DNA from 4 places in the Streptomyces sp. NPDC024017 genome. Region 1 is predicted to be linked to each of the others. Evidence: riboswitches for the same ligand, from Rfam matches in the RefSeq annotation. Region 1 holds a riboswitch; each other region holds the start of a gene.
The links. Region 1 has a riboswitch for cobalamin ahead of AB0G20_RS15845 (ribonucleoside-diphosphate reductase subunit alpha). Riboswitches for the same ligand answer to the same signal wherever they lie in the genome.
Positions count from the first base shown of each region.

Region 2: linked by a shared signal. The riboswitch ahead of AB0G20_RS31810 (ABC transporter substrate-binding protein) and the one ahead of AB0G20_RS15845 (ribonucleoside-diphosphate reductase subunit alpha) in region 1 are both predicted to bind cobalamin.
Region 3: linked by a shared signal. The riboswitch ahead of AB0G20_RS25365 (energy-coupling factor ABC transporter permease) and the one ahead of AB0G20_RS15845 (ribonucleoside-diphosphate reductase subunit alpha) in region 1 are both predicted to bind cobalamin.
Region 4: linked by a shared signal. The riboswitch ahead of AB0G20_RS34650 (cobalamin biosynthesis protein) and the one ahead of AB0G20_RS15845 (ribonucleoside-diphosphate reductase subunit alpha) in region 1 are both predicted to bind cobalamin.

Region 1 covers NZ_JBEZYZ010000005.1:354,109-356,300, forward strand. The annotation lists gene AB0G20_RS15845 (ribonucleoside-diphosphate reductase subunit alpha) at 1-897, opposite strand, end outside; cobalamin riboswitch at 1,021-1,154, opposite strand; gene mctP (monocarboxylate uptake permease MctP) at 1,293-2,192, opposite strand, start outside.
Region 2 covers NZ_JBEZYZ010000013.1:229,923-232,114, reverse strand. The annotation lists gene AB0G20_RS31820 (APC family permease) at 1-260, opposite strand, end outside; gene AB0G20_RS31815 (CoA-binding protein) at 394-822, opposite strand; cobalamin riboswitch at 903-1,091, shown strand; gene AB0G20_RS31810 (ABC transporter substrate-binding protein) at 1,160-2,179, shown strand.
Region 3 covers NZ_JBEZYZ010000009.1:237,020-239,211, forward strand. The annotation lists gene cbiQ (cobalt ECF transporter T component CbiQ) at 1-85, opposite strand, end outside; gene AB0G20_RS25360 (energy-coupling factor ABC transporter substrate-binding protein) at 92-460, opposite strand; gene AB0G20_RS25365 (energy-coupling factor ABC transporter permease) at 457-1,158, opposite strand; cobalamin riboswitch at 1,188-1,373, opposite strand; gene AB0G20_RS25370 (serine/threonine-protein kinase) at 1,503-2,192, opposite strand, start outside.
Region 4 covers NZ_JBEZYZ010000016.1:58,282-60,473, reverse strand. The annotation lists gene AB0G20_RS34655 (cobyric acid synthase) at 1-444, opposite strand, end outside; gene AB0G20_RS34650 (cobalamin biosynthesis protein) at 446-1,399, opposite strand; cobalamin riboswitch at 1,499-1,657, opposite strand; gene AB0G20_RS34645 (hypothetical protein) at 1,773-1,994, opposite strand; gene AB0G20_RS34640 (inorganic phosphate transporter) at 2,029-2,192, opposite strand, start outside.

The sequences.
Region 1 (2,192 bases):
CGCGCCCTTGCGGCGGCCGCCCTGGTTCACGGCGGCGACCGAGGCGTCGAGGGTCTTCAGGAACGGGACGATGCCGTTGGAGTGGCCGTTGGTGCCGCGGATCAGCGAACCGCGGGCGCGGATGCGGGAGTACGCGAGTCCGATGCCGCCGGCGTGCTTCGACAGCCGGGCCACCTGGTGGTACCGGTCGTAGATGGAGTCCAGCTCGTCCTTGGGGGAGTCGAGGAGGTAGCAGGACGACATCTGCGGGTGCCGGGTGCCCGAGTTGAAGAGGGTGGGGGAGGAAGGGAGGTAGTCGAGGCGGCTCATGAGCCCGTAGAGGGCCGCGACCTCGTCCAGCGCGCGTGTGGTGTCGTCCTCGGCGAGGCCGCTCGCCACCCGCAGCATGAAGTGCTGGGGCGTCTCGACGACCTTGCGGGTGAGGGGGTGGCGCAGCAGGTAGCGGCTGTACAGCGTGCGCAGGCCGAAGTAGCCGAAGCGGTCGTCGGCGCCGGTGTCGATCAGGGCGTCGAGCCGGGCCGCGTGCAGCCGGACGAACTCGGCGGTGCGGTCGGCGATGAGGCCCTCGCGGTGGCCGACCGCGACGGACTCGGTGAAGGACGTGACGCCCTGCGAGGCGGCCTCTTCGCGGATGCCGATGGTCAGCAGCCGGGCGGCCAGCCGCGAGTAGGCGGGGTCCTCGGAGATGAGACCGGCGGCCGCCTCCGTCGCAAGCTCGCGCAACTCCGACTCGCCGGCCCGCGCGGACCGGCCGCGCAGCGCGGCGGCGGCGACCCGGCCGGGGTCGGTGTCGGGGAGGTCGGCGGTCAGCTCGGTCAGGGTCCGCAGCAGCGCGGTACCGGGAGCGTCGTGCTCTTCTTCGGCGGCTGAGACCGGTTCGGCTGGCGCGATGGTCACGTGGGGCTCTCCCTCGCTCGGCACGGGGGCCTCGTCGAGGGCAGGGGGCAGCACGCGAGCGCACGCGGCGTCGCGTCCACCGGCCCATTCCACGAGGCCCGGACGTCAGGGCACACCGGCCGGGTGGCCGGGTGCGCTGTCGGCAGGTCCTCGGACTGACTCTCGTGCACAAAACATGCACAAGTACACCGTTGCGGGACAGTTCCGGATTCGCACCGGATTCCCCTGCGGCGGCAGCGAGCATGAGCATACATCTTGTGTTGGGTTCCGGCGGCACCCCCAGATGTTGTGTCGCGGTGGTGTCAGAGCGTCAGCTTTACGTGACAGCGGGCCGCCGTGACGCATGGTCACGGCGGCCCGCTGCGGGGTGTTCGTGGTGGGTCGGGGCCCTGGAATCAGTGCGCGGAACCAGCAGTCGCAGGCGGAAGCTCCACCTGGACCCCGGGGTCGCCCGCGTCCGCCGTGTAGTCCTCCGGCTTGGTCTCGTCGATGCCTTCGGGGGCCTTCAGGGCCTTCAGGACGAAGGTCAGGACCACCGTCACCACCACGTTCAGGACGAACGCCGTGAGGCCGATGTAGCCGATCTCCCCGATGCCCGGGATCTCCTTCGCGGAGCCGCCGAAGTGCTTCTGGGTCGGGGAGGCCACGCCGTACGCGGCGGCCGTGCCGTAGATCATGCCGACCGCCCAGCCGGCGAGCAGCGCCCAGCGGTGGAACCAGCGGGTGAACAGGCCGCCGACCAGGGCCGGGAAGGTCTGCAGGATCCAGATGCCGCCCAGGAGCTGGAAGTTGATGGCGACTGTCTTGTCCATGGTGAGGACGAAGGCCAGCGCGCCCACCTTCACCAGCAGGGAGACCAGCTTGGAGACCTTGGTCTCCTGCGCCGGTGTGGCGTCCGGCTTGATGAAGTCCTTGTAGATGTTGCGCGTGAAGAGGTTCGCCGCCGCGATGGACATGATGGCCGCGGGCACCAGCGCGCCGATGCCGATCGCCGCGAACGCCACGCCCGCGAACCAGTCCGGGAACATCGTCTCGAACAGCTGCGGAATCGCCAGCTGCCCGTTCTGCACCTTGATGCCCGCCGCGATCGCCATGAACCCGAGCAGCGCCAGCAGACCCAGCATCAGCGAGTACAGCGGCAGGATCGTGGTGTTGCGGCGGATCACCTCACGGCTCTTCGAGGACAGCGTCGCCGTGATCGAGTGCGGGTACATGAAGAGGGCCAGGGCGGAGCCCAACGCCAGTGTGGCGTACGTCCACTGGCCTGGCTCGGCCGGTGTCAGCGCACCGCGCGG
Region 2 (2,192 bases), on a different contig from region 1:
CCGGCCAGCCCGCCGAACGCGTAGTGCGGATAGCGGGCCGTGCCGCCCGCGACCGGGAACATGCCGCCGAGTTCCGCGTGCACCAGGGCCAGCAGCACGATCGCCACGGCGCCGATGAGCCAGGACAGGATCGCCGCGGGGCCGGCCGTCACGACCGCCTTCTCGGCGCCGTACAGCCAGCCCGAGCCGATGATGGAACCGACCGATGCCCACATGAGCCCGATCAGCCCGACATCCCGGCGCAGGCCGTCTCTTTCCATGAATACAGGGCCTCTCGAAGATGAACTCGGGGAGTTCGGGGAGCAAGAGGCCTCAGGCTAGGAATCGACCGGCCGGCGGCAGAAGACGAGTTGTGCAGCCTTGACCGGATTCGGGTATTTCCTGGGAAACGCTTCAGGGTTTCTGTACGCGGTGATGAGACAGCCGTGGGATCTCGATCGCCGGGCAGCGGTCCATCACCATCTCCAGGCCCGCCGCGCGGGTCCGTTCGTACGCCGCCTCGTCGATGACACCGAGCTGGAACCAGACGGCCTTCGCGCCCCGGGCGACCGCCTCGTCCGCGACCGGACCGGCGAGGTCGCTGTTCACGAACACGTCGACGACGTCCACGTCGAAGGGGATGTCCGCCAGGCTCGCGTACCCCTTCTCCCCGTGCACCGTCTCCGCCTTCGGATGCACCGGCACGACGCGCTTGCCGAAACGCTGGAGGACGGCGGCGACGCCGTACGCCGCCCGCTGCTGGTTCGACGACAGGCCCACCACGGCCCACGTGTCGCCGAGCTCGGTGAGGATCCTGCGGACCGTTGCCTCGTCGCCGTACACCGGCGGCCTCCTCGCGAGTCGTGGACGCATTGCACTCACGACAACGGCACAGAGTGCGCGGTGATTCCCGGAGGCCTCCGTGATAGCTTGCCGAGGCCAGTCGAACCCATGTACGTGGGTCAGGGAATCCGGTGCGAATCCGGAACTGACGCGCAGCGGTGAGGGGGACGGGCGGGGCCTCGGCCACTGGACGACTTCGGTCGTCCGGGAAGGCGTCCCGCACCGGGTGAACCCGAGTCCGAAGACCTGCTGGCGGCCCCCGCGGCCGCATGCGGCGGGGGAGCACCGTACGACCGGGCTCCGCGATCGGGCCCTCGACGACTGAGGACTGGTTCCCGTGCCCCTCGCCCGACCCGCCCGTGCCGCCGTCCTGCTCGCGGCCGGCTCCCTGCTCCTGACCGGCTGCGGCGGCGGCACCGGGTCCACCGATGCCAAGGCCGCCGTCACGCTCACCAACTGCGGGCACGAGGTCCGCGTCCCGGCCGCGCCACGGCATGCCGTCTCCCTCAACCAGGGCACCACCGAGATCCTGCTCTCCCTCGGCCTGGCCGACCGCCTCGCGGGCACGGCCACCTGGACCGACCCCGTGATGAAGGGGCTGGAGAAGGCCGACGCGAAGGTGCCGCGCATCGCCGACAACAATCCGTCCTTCGAACGCGTCCTGGACACCGAGCCCGACTTCGTCGCCGCGTCCTTCGTCTCCACCCTCGGCAAGGGCGGCGTCGCCACCCGCGAGCAGTTCGAGAAGCTCGGCGTCCCCACCTACGTCTCTCCGTCGGACTGCGCCGGCAAGGACAACTCGGGCGGCGGCGACGGCGCACGCGACAAGGCCCTGGGCATCGACACCGTCTACGGTGAAGTCCGCGACCTCGCGACCGTGTTCGGGGTGAAGGAGCGGGGCGACAAGCTCGTGGCCTCCCTCCAGCAGCGCATGAAGAAGGCCACGGCCGGCATCGACGCCTCCGACGTCACCCTCCTCTACTGGTTCGCGAACTCCGAGTCGCCCTACCTGGCCGGCTGTTGCGGAGCGCCCGGCATCATCACCCGGGCCCTCGGCGCGAAGAACGCCTTCGACGACACACACGAGGAGTGGCCGCAGGTCAACTGGGAGACGGTCGCCGACCGCGACCCCGACGTCCTGGTCATCGGCGACCTCACCCGCAAGTCGCAGACGGCCGAGTCGGCCGCGAAGAAGATCGCCTTCCTGGAGTCCAACCCGGTCACCAAGAACATGGACGCCGTCCGGCACAAGCGGTACGTGCTGCTCAGCGGGCAGGCCATGAACCCGACCATCCGCACCGTCGAGGGCGTGGAGCAGGTGGCCGCCGGACTGCGCCGGTTCGGGCTGGTGAAGTGACCGCCCGGGAACT
Region 3 (2,192 bases), on a different contig from region 1:
TGAGGCCGAGCCCGAGCACGGCCTTGTCCACGGGATGGCGGCGGCGCCAGCGACTGCTGTGCGCCGCCGCGTCGATCGGCAGCACGCGCGATCAGTCCCGTTCGGCGGGGGACTTCCCGGCGTCACCGGCGAGCGCGCTCTCGGCCTCCCGCTCCAGCGCCCGCTGCTCTCCCTGCCGGCGGCCTCGGTGCAGGCCGAAGTAGTAGGCGAGGACGCCGGCGCCGAGAGCCGCCTGGAGGGAGAACAGGGCCGACTCGATCTCCCCGGACGGCGGTTCGTACAGCGGGGAGAACCACGGCTCGTAGTCCGGCTCGATCTCGGTGATCGCGGACTCCGCCTCACCGTCGGAGCCCGTGAACGGCTCCTTCTTGTGGTCGCCGAGACCGAGCGCGAGCGGCAGTACGGCCAGCGCGGCCACGACGAGCAGCAGCAACAGGTTGATCTTCGTGTTCCTGCTCATCGGGCCACCGCCTCGGTCTCGGTCCGGGACTGCTGCTTGGCGAGGAGCACGCCCAGCCGGGTCAGTTCGCCCTTGCTGGACTGCACCAGCAGCCGCATCACGAGCACGGTCAGCAGGCCCTCGCTCACCGCGAGCGGGATCTGGGTGATGGCGAAGATGGAACCGAACTTGCCGAGCGCGCCCAGGAATCCGCTGCCCGGGTCGGGGAACGCGAGCGCCAACTGCACGCTGGTGACGCAGTAGGTGGACAGGTCGGCTACGAACGCGCCGCAGAACACCGCGACCATCAGCGGCGCGTCGTAGCGCCGCAGCAGTTTGTAGACGGCGTATCCGGCCCAGGGGCCGACGATCGCCATCGAGAAGACGTTGGCGCCGAGCGTGGTCAGGCCGCCGTGCGCGAGCAGCAGCGCCTGGAAGAGCAGGGTGATGGTGCCCAGCACCGCCATGATGGGCGGCCGGAACAGGATGGCTCCGAGGCCCGTGCCGGTGGGGTGCGAGCAACTGCCGGTGACGGACGGCAGTTTCAGGGCGGACAGGACGAAGGTGAAGGCGCCGGACGCACCGAGGAGCAGGGTGCTCTCGGGGTGCTCGCGCACTTCACGGGTGAGCGACCGGACCCCGTGGACGACGAACGGCGCCGACGCGACGCCCCAGGCGACCGCGTGCGCCGGAGGAAGGAAACCCTCGGCAATGTGCATGGCTCAGCAGACCCTCTCCAGCACCTCGTGGATGGTTGACGCGCCTTGGCCGGTCTCCTGGCTGACGGGTACCACCGCCCGGACTCCGCCTTCCCGGGTCGCAAGGACCCAGTGGCTGCCCGTGAGGGCCGGAGCCGGACTTCCCGATTCACAGTGGCGAGGGCCGCACCGGCATCACACCGGATTTCCCGTTCACCAAGGCCTGGTGACAATAAGGCCGGGGTAAGGGCGATGACAAGCCACCCGAGGGGCGCGCGAGGGGGCGCCCACTCGCACACCGGCGCATCCCCCGGCTGATCCACGTGCTCCGGGGCGGGGCGCCGTCGCGCGACATCCGGGCCGGGTCAGTCGTCGCCGCCGTCGTCTCCGTCGTCGCTCTCCCCGCCGTTTCCGGCCTCGTGCGGCTTCTCCGGCTTCGGCTGCTCCGGTTGGCCGTCGCCTGCTTCCGCCGTCGGAGTCGCGGCGCTCGGCGCGGGCGCGGGAGGAGTCGGGGAAGCGGGCGTGGACGGAGTGACATCCGCCACGGTGCCGGTGGTCGGCGTGGTGGCGGCTGCCGGGTTTGCCGCCGGGCCGGAGGCCAGGGGAGAGGGGGAGCCGGCGGACGGTGTGGCGGCGGGGCTGCTCGCGGACGGGGACGCGTCGGGTTCCGTGCCCTCCGCGGTCGTGTCGGGCGAGAACCAGCGCATGCCGAGGAGCATCGCGGCGAGGAAGAGTGCCGCGGCGGCGGCCGTCGCGGCCAGTCTCGACCGGCTGCGGACGCCGCCGCGCCCGCGGGAGCGGCCCGAACGCCCCGCCTGGGCCGCCCGGGCCGCGCTGCGGTGCCCCGGGGTCGCGGGCAGTGCATACGTGGTCGGGTGGCTGGTGTCGGCGGCCGCGTACGGGCCCGGCCCGGCCGGCATCGCCGCGGACGTGGTCGCCGGCCGCAGCGGCCCCGAGACCTCCGGCAGCGGCTCGGGCAGGCCCCGCCAGGCGCCTCCGGCGAACCACGCGGCGGCCTGCTGGGCAGTGGGCCGGTCCTCGGGCTGCTTGGCGAG
Region 4 (2,192 bases), on a different contig from region 1:
GATGTCCGTCCGCCGCAGATTGATCTCGGCGGGAGAACCGGCCCCCTCACAGATCACCGCGTCATACGTGCCCCGCAACTGCTCCAGACAGTCCAGCACCGTCCCCAGCAGCTTCTGCTGCCGCCCGCCGTGGTACCCGCGCGCGCTCAGCTCCCCGACCGGCTTGCCCAGCAGCACGACCTGACTGCTCTGCTCGCCACCGGGCTTGAGGAGCACGGGATTCATCAGCGCGGTCGGCTCGACCCGGCAGGCCTGCGCCTGCATGGCCTGCGCCCGGCCGATCTCGGCGCCCTCCTTCGTCACGAAGGAGTTCAGGGACATGTTCTGCGCCTTGAAGGGCGCGACCTTGACGCCCTGCCGCACCAGCCACCGGCAGATCCCGGCCGTCACGACGCTCTTGCCGGCGTCGGAGGTGGTACCGGCGACGAGAAGCCCACCGCTCATGTCATTTCCCCCTCTTCAGCAACCGCGCACTCTTGAGCAACCGCGCACCGGCGCACACCCCGAGCGCGAGCCAGGTGACGCGCCTCGACAGCCGCACGGCCCGTGCGACGTCGTGCGTGCCGACGGCACGCCCCTGCGTGTTCAGCACGGGCCGGTGCTCCACCCGCCCGCCGTACGAGAGCGTCCCGCCGAGCCGCACCCCGAGCGCCCCCGCGAACGAGGCCTCCACAGGACCGGCGTTGGGACTCGGATGCTGCGCCGCGTCGGCCCGCCAGGCCCGGACGGCCCCCCGCGGATCCGGCCCGGCCAGGACGGCGAGGACGGCGGTCAGCCGCGCTCCCGGCCACCCCGCGACATCGTCCAGCCGCGCGGAAGCCCACCCGTACCGGCGGTAGCGGGCCGACTTGTGCCCGACCATGGCGTCCAGGGTGTTGACCGCCCGGAACCCGAGCAGCCCCGGCACCCCGCCGACGGCCCCCCACACCAGCGCCCCCACCACCGCGTCGGAGGTGTTCTCGGCGACGGACTCGACCACGGCCCGGGCCATGCCGTCGGCATCGAGGGCCTGCGGATCCCGCCCGCACAGATGCGGCAGCCGGGCCCGGGCCGCCTCGACGTCCCCGGCCTCCAGGGCACGCCCGATGGCCTGGGCCTCCCGGGCCAGCGAAGTCCCCCCGACGACGGCCCAGGTGGCGGCACCGGTCAGCGCGACGGAGGCGACGGCGGACGTCCGCACGGCACGCGCGGCGACGGAACCGAGGGCGACGGCCCCCGACGTACACACGACGGTGTGCAGCGCGCCCCACCCGCGGTGGTCCCGCCACAACACCCGCTCCACGGCACCCGCGGCCCGCCCGAACGCGGCGACCGGATGCCCCCGGCGAGGATCACCGAGCAGCAGGTCACCGATCAGACCGGCGGCGGCGCCGTACGCGAAGACGCGACCGGCACCCATGGGCTCAGCCGGCCAGGAGGGCGGGCAGGGGTGGGGTGTTGAACCTCGATCGGCAGCCGCGCATGGCGATATATGTCCTCACTCAGGGTGTCCACGCCCTGGTTCGACGAGACCGGCGGTGAGAGTTCCTGGCTCCCGGGGATTGCTACCCCGGTGACAGTGGCGGGACCGCGCCGGACTTGCACCGGCTTCCTCTCCTGCCGCCGTACTGGCCCCGGCAGTCCACCACGGCCGGGAACCGCCGTCAACTTGCCGTTGACCTGCGAGGGGAGAGTGTGGAGAACCCCACATCGACCCCTGCGCACACACGACGACCGGGCGGCACAGGACTTGAGGTCCCATGCCGCCCGGCGGACGATGTGCGATCGGGCCGTCAGGCCACGATCAGGTAGATCCCGTACCCGACAGCCGCCGCACACGCCGCGAAGCACGCGTACGCACCGGTGACCGCGAGGCCCGCGGACCCGCCCTGGGCCACCGCCCGCTCGCGGCGGGACAGGCCGGTGATGCCGAGGGTGAACAGGCCCACGAGAGCCACGGTGACCACGAGGCTGACGCCGAACACGGAGCCGAGGGCCGCCCAGTCGATCTTCATCTCAGAGATTCTTCCTTGTTACCGGTGGGCGGGGTCAGACCGTGGTGGTCGTGGTCGGCGTGCGCTCGGCGGTGGCCTGCGACGGGAACGCGGGGACCGGGTCCTCCGACGCCGCAGCCGTACCACCCGCCGGGGGCGGTGTCACCGCGGCCATCGCCGTGGTCACCACACCGGCCGGCTCCGCCTCGTCGGTGTCGT